Regions from separate parts of the Devosia beringensis genome, predicted to be linked through region 2. Evidence: predicted binding sites of a transcription regulator. Region 2 holds the regulator's gene; the other holds the start of a gene.
The links. The regulator PhoB, encoded in region 2, activates phosphate uptake and scavenging genes when phosphate is short. The targets are predictions, from matches to a motif close to TGTCATNNANCTGTCAT.
Positions count from the first base shown of each region.

Region 1 (3,413 bases), 250 kb from region 2:
ATCTGCGCGCATGACGCCATCACTTGGCCGCTCGACGCACCGCCCGCCGATGCCGGCGATCGCCTTAATGCTGCTCTCAAGCTACTCGGCCAGCTTGACGACCGCCTGGAAGAGTTCGCTGACAGCCTGGGACCATCCGCCGGCGACAACCGCACGCTGCAGCGCGCCCAGGCCCGGCGCATCGAACTGGGCAACCGCTATAACGCGGTCTCCGCTGCCAGCCAGCCCGCCCCCCTTTAAGGACTGCCCACACTGTGCAGCCACAAACAAAAAGCGGGGGCATGACCCCCGCTTCCGGTATTCTTGTGACGAAAACTTAGTTCTTCGCCTTGTCGACCAGCGCGCCGGCCTTGATCCAGGGCATCATGTCGCGCAGCTTGGCGCCGACTTCCTCGATCTGGTGCTCGTCGGCGAGGCGACGGGTCGCCTTGAAGCGGGCGCCGCCCGACTTGATTTCCTGCATCCACTCGGAAGTGAACTTGCCGGTCTGGATATCGGTCAGCACGCGCTTCATCTCGGCCTTGGTTTCCGAGGTGATGATGCGCGGACCCGAAACATATTCGCCCCACTCGGCGGTGTTGGAGATCGAGTAGTTCATGTTGGCAATGCCGCCCTGGTAGATCAGGTCGACGATCAGCTTGACCTCATGCAGGCACTCGAAATAGGCCATTTCGGGCGCATAGCCGGCTTCCACCAGCGTCTCGAAGCCGGCACGGATCAGTTCGACCACGCCGCCGCACAGCACGGCCTGTTCGCCGAACAGGTCGGTCTCGCACTCTTCGCGGAAATTGGTCTCGATGATGCCCGAGCGACCGCCGCCGACACCCGAGGCATAGGCCAGCGCGATGTCATGGGCATTGCCCGACGGATCCTGATGCACGGCGATCAGGCAGGGCACGCCGCCACCCTTCTGGTATTCGCCGCGCACGGTGTGACCCGGGCCCTTGGGCGCGATCATGATGACGTCGACGCTGGCCTTAGGCTCGATCAGGTTGAAGTGCACATTGAGGCCATGGGCGAAAGCCAGGGCGGCGCCGTCGCGGATGTTTGGCTCGATATGTTCCTTGTAGATGTCGGCCTGCAGCTCGTCGGGCACCAGCATCATGATGACGTCGGCCCACTTGGAGGCCTCGGCAACGCTCATCACCTTGAGGCCTTCGCCCTCGGCCTTCTTGGCCGATGGCGAACCTGGACGGAGGGCTACGACCACATCGGTAATGCCCGAGTCACGCAGGTTCAGCACATGGGCATGGCCCTGGCTGCCATAGCCGACAATGGCGACCTTGCGGGATTTGATGATGTTGAGATCGGCATCACGATCGTAATAAACGCGCATGGGGGTGCTCCCTTGATAAGCGGTGTTAGGTATTGTTGGCTTTCGCCCCATAGAGGGCGAAGAACTGGTCGGTTGCGGCTTTGACATCCGCTTCGATATTGGCTTCGACATTTTCCTGCGTCAGGGAGGTGTCCCCCAGCAGCAGGCGGATCTGCACGTCACGCACGACAAGGCCGAAAAACGTGCGATAGGCATCCTCGCTGCTGGTAAAGCGCAGCAGGCGCGCATCGCGCCCGGCCTCGAGAATGGGCTTGAGCCGGCGGCGAATGGCCAGCGGCCCGTTCTCCAGCACGATATTGCCCAGCCGGTCTTTTTCCTGCGCCGCATGGGTGACGGCGGTGCGGTTCAGCGTGATCGACACTTCACCGGTGATCACCGTCAGCAGGTCGCGGGCGAACTGCTCGATGCTCTGGCGCAGCACCTTGGCATTGAGCCCGGTGCGATCCACCTGCGGCATGCGTACCTTGGCCGCCTGCCACTGCACGGTGGCCGTCAGCAGGCCGTCGCGATCGCCGAACCACTTGTAGAGCGTTTCCTTGGAACACGAGGCGCGGCGGGCCACCGCCGTCATGGTCAGCCCATCGCCATTTTCCACGAGCAGATCCAGCGCCGCCGTCAGCACAGCCTGCTGGCGGGGGGTAAAGACCTCTTCGTTGACCTTGATGGTCACGGGCACCGGGCTCATCCTCATGCGACAGCCGAACGGTTTCGGCCTATTTCGTCGAGGCGTACCGTACGGTACGGTTCCACGCAAGGGCTATTTGCCAGGCATGGCCGATTGGCAGCGATTTTCCCCGTTCGCCGCATTGCCGGACCCGGCCGACGTCACGCAACGGTCGCCTGCGCATGGAATGCTCAAAGAGCAACCCCTCTAGAGTTCCAGACCATGACCGACCGTCAGAAGACGCGTGAGCGTCCCAATCCGCGCCGTGCCTTTGCCCAGACCTATGGCTCCCTGCTCAACGAAGGCTTCAATCGCCGCACCCTGCTCAAAGGGTTTCTCGCCACCTCGGCCGTCGCGGCCCTGGGCCAGAGCTTTGGCGTGCGCAGCGCCGCCGCATCCGAAGGCGGCTCTACCCTGACCTTCACCGAATTGACCCGCGTGCGCGATGCCGAGGACCACTGGCCTGAGGGCTATGACCGCCAGGTGCTGCTGCGCTGGGGCGACGCCATCTTCCCCGACAGCCCGGACTTCGATCTGTCCACCATCGATGGCCCCGCCGCCGAACGACAGTTCGGCTACAATAACGACTTTACGGCTTTCCTGCCCCTGCCGCTCGGCTCGACTGCAAGCGATCGCGGCCTGCTGCTGGTCAGCCACGAATATGCCTCGCCCTTCCTGATGTTTCCCGGCCTCAGCATGGAGGACTATCGCGACAAGCTGACCGACGCGCAGATCCGCACGGTCATGGCCTCGACGGGTGTCAGCATCGTCGAAATCCGCCGCAATGGCAGTCAGTGGGAAGTCGTCAAGGACGGGCAATACAACCGTCGCATCCATATGGGCACCGAGATCGTGATCTCCGGCCCCGCGGCCGGCGACGACCGCCTCAAGACCAAAGCCGACCCCACGGGCACCGTGGTGTTCGGCACTATCTCCAACTGCAATGGCGGCGTCACCCCCTGGGGCACCATGCTGTCGGGCGAAGAAGGCTCGATGGACGTGTTTGCCGGCGACTATACGACGCTGGACAACCAGGAGTTGGTAGAGCGCCAAGGCTGGGACGAAGACGAGAACGACATCTATTCGGTGTCGCGCGTCGAGCCACGCTTCAAGTTCGAGAACGAACCCAACGAGTGGATGAAGTTCGACTGGGTCGTCGAGATCGATCCGATGGATCCCACCGCCAAGCCGGTCAAGCGCACCGCCTTGGGCCGCATGACCCATGAAGGCGCCCAGGTCAGCGTCGCGCCGGACGGGCGTGTCGTTGTCTTCATGGGCGACGACGACGACTTCGAATATCTCTATCGCTTCGTCACCGAGGGCAAATACGACCCCGACAATCGCGCCGCCAACAAGGACCTGCTCGACAGCGGCACCTTGTCGGTCGCCAAATTTGCCAGCGACGGCACGATG
Region 1 is NZ_CP045422.1:3,090,444-3,093,856, reverse strand. Features, by position in the region: gene GDR53_RS15060 (hypothetical protein) at 1-240, shown strand, start outside; gene ilvC (ketol-acid reductoisomerase) at 317-1,336, opposite strand; gene GDR53_RS15050 (TetR/AcrR family transcriptional regulator) at 1,362-2,021, opposite strand; gene GDR53_RS15045 (PhoX family protein) at 2,223-3,413, shown strand, end outside.
Region 1: a site for PhoB is predicted at 2,160-2,176, ahead of GDR53_RS15045 (PhoX family protein). Genes of this name have one in related genera too.

Region 2 (3,413 bases):
TTCATCGGACCCTCGGGCTGCGGCAAGTCGACCTTCCTGCGCTGCATCAACCGCATGAACGACACCATTGAGGGCGCCGTTGTCGGCGGCACCATCAAGCTCGACGGCGACGATATTTCCGATCCCGATCTGGACGTGGTCGAGCTGCGCGCCCGCGTCGGCATGGTCTTCCAGAAGCCCAATCCCTTCCCCAAGTCGATCTACGAAAACGTCGCCTATGGTCCCAAGATCCACGGCATTGCCCGTTCCAAGACCGACCTCGACGAGATCGTGGTCTCCTCGCTGCGCAAGGCGGGCCTGTTCGAAGAGGTCAAGGATCGCCTGCAGGAGCCCGGCACGAGCCTGTCGGGCGGCCAGCAGCAGCGTCTGTGTATTGCCCGCGCCATCGCCGTCGGCCCCGAAGTCATCCTGATGGACGAACCCTGCTCGGCCCTCGACCCGATCGCCACGGCCATCATCGAGGAACTGATCGACGAGCTGCGCGAGAACTACACCATCGTCATCGTCACCCACTCCATGCAGCAGGCCGCCCGCGTCAGCCAGCGCACGGCCTTCTTCCACCTGGGCAATCTGGTCGAGGAAGGTGTCACCGAGGACATCTTCACCAACCCGGCTCACAAGCAGACCCAGGATTACATCATGGGTCGCATCGGCTAGTCCGGCCACCCGCTCATATGCGCGAACCGGCCCCGGCCGGTTCCCCGCCCCAAGGTTCAGAGGAACACCATGGCCCCCGATCATATCGTCTCGTCCTACAATGACGAACTCGTCGCCCTCGCCCAGACCATTGCCGAAATGGGTGGCCAGGTCGAGGTCGCCATCGAGAACGGCACCAAGGCACTGCTCAAGCTCGATCGCGAGCTGGCCGACCTCACCATCATCGCCGATCAGCGCATCGATGACATGCAGCGCAAGATCGACGACATGGCCGTTTCCATGATCGCCCGCCGCCAGCCCATGGCCTCGGACCTGCGCTCCATCATCACCGCCATCCACGTCGCTTCCGATCTCGAACGCGTCGGCGACATGGCCAAGCAGCTGGCCCGCCGCTCGCTCAAGATCGAGGGGCTGACCCTGCAGCCCACCTTCTACAATGGCGTGCGCAACATGACCGCCCTGGTGCTGCGCCAGATCAAGGAATCGCTGGACGCCTATTCCAACCGCGATGCCGACGGCGCCATCCAGGTCTGCAACCGCGATGACGAGGTGGACGCCATGTACACCTCCCTGTTCCGCGAACTGCTCACCTACATGATGGAAGATCCGCGCAACATCACCCCCTGCACCCACCTGCTGTTCTGCGCCAAGAGCCTGGAACGCATTGGCGATCACGCCACCAATATCGCCGAACGCGCCTATTACCTGCAGACCGGCAAGCAGCTTTCCAGCGATGTCGAGGAACTGCAGCGGACCCAGATCAAGGCCTGACCGATGCCCGCCACCATTCTTGTCGTCGAGGACGAAGGCGATATCGCCATCCTCCTGCGTTACAATCTCGAGGCCGAGGGCTTCCGCGTCGTCACCGCTGAAACCGGTGACGAGGCCACCCACGCCATCCAGGACAAGCTGCCCGACCTGATCCTGCTCGACTGGATGCTGCCCGAAATCTCCGGCATCGAACTGTGCCGGCGCCTGCGCGCCCGCGAGGAAACCGCCCGCGTCCCCATCATCATGCTCACCGCCCGCGGTGAGGAGGAAGAGCGCGTCCGCGGCCTCGCCACCGGCGCCGACGACTATGTGGTCAAGCCCTTCTCGGTGCCCGAGCTGATCGCCCGCATCCACGCTTTGCTGCGCCGCGCCAATCCGAACCTGGTCACCGCCGCGCTCAAGGTCGGCGATCTCGAGCTCGACCGCACCACCCACCGTGTCCGCCGGGCCACCCGCGACGTCCATCTCGGCCCCACCGAATACCGCCTGCTCGAATATCTGATGCGCCATCCCGGCCGCGTCTATTCACGCGAACAGCTCCTCGACGGCGTCTGGGGCAATGACGTCTATGTCGACGAGCGCACCGTCGACGTCCATATCGGCCGCCTCCGCCGCGCCATCAACCGCGGCCGCGAAACCGACCCCATCCGCACCGTCCGCGGCGCGGGATATGCGTTTGACGAGCGGTTTGCCCAGGTCGCGTGAGATCCGTCTCTTTTCAGCCTACCCCACCCCGTCTTCCCCGAAAGGGGGAGGAGCAGCGCAGTGCTTGCCTTGATTGGTGCCCCGACCACCACGCGGTCCCTCCCCCTTGTATGTTTGCTTGGAGGCCGTGATTGGCGATGATCGGCCTGGGAGCTTTGGGTTTACCGGGCTCCCGGGCTGGATAGCGTGTGTCCCCCAAGAGCCAGCAAGCTCGCCCCTGAGCAGACGCGTCCGGCCCATCTTGACTGTCTCGAACGGTTGGTTGGGCGACATGCCCGCATACAAGGCAGAGCGATCATGATTTTTTCCCCAGACTATGTTGGTGTCGACGTCTCCAAGAAGCACCTGGATCTGGCCATCACCGGCTCGAGCAGGTTGCGCGTGTCCAATAATCCGGCTGGCATGGCTCGGTTGGTGCAAAAGATCTCCAGCCTGACCCGGCCCCATCTGGTCTGTGAGGCCACCGGCAGCTATACGCGGCTGATGGCCCGCTCGCTCAGCCAGCATGGCATCGCGCTGAGCACGATTAACCCGCGCCGGGTGCGCGATCTGGCTCGGGCCGACGGGCTGCTGGCCAAGACCGATGCGATTGACGCCGCGGCGATCCTGCGCTTCGCTCACCTGATGCACCCAGATCCCGACCCCCTCTACGATCCAAATGCCGTGGAAATGGCCGATCTGGTGCGCCGGCGCCGCCAGATGGTGGATATGCTGGCCATGGAAAAGCAGCGTCGCGAGCACCCTGAAGCTGCGCTGGCGCAAGCCAGCATCGATGCTCATATAGGCTTCTTGAGCAGCCAGATCGGCGAGATGGATCGGGCCATTACCCGCCAGATCGATAGCGATGCGACGCTACGGCGCCGGGCCGAACTACTCACCACCATCCCCGGCATCGGCCAGACTACGGCCGCCGTGCTGCTGGCCGAAATGCCCGAGCTGGGCGGCATCGGCAACAAGCAGGCGGCCGCCTTGGCCGGAGTCGCCCCCTTCAACCGCGATAGTGGTGAGATGCGCGGCCAGGCCCATATCGCCGGCGGACGCCTCTCGGTGCGCTGCGCTCTCTATATGGCCACCCTGTCGGCCATCCGTGCTAACCCGCCCATCCGCGACTTCTACAAAAGGCTGCGCGCCCAGGGCAAACCGGGAAAGCTCGCCATCGTCGCCGCCATGCGCAAACTCATCACGACAGCCAATGCCGTCCTTGCCAACAACACCCCCTGGCACACCAACAACACCCCCTGGCACACCAACACAGCTTGACCGCAAACACGGTTGCTCAG
Region 2 is NZ_CP045422.1:2,842,152-2,845,564, reverse strand. Features, by position in the region: gene pstB (phosphate ABC transporter ATP-binding protein PstB) at 1-657, shown strand, start outside; gene phoU (phosphate signaling complex protein PhoU) at 727-1,428, shown strand; gene phoB (phosphate regulon transcriptional regulator PhoB) at 1,432-2,133, shown strand; gene GDR53_RS13860 (IS110 family RNA-guided transposase) at 2,431-3,393, shown strand.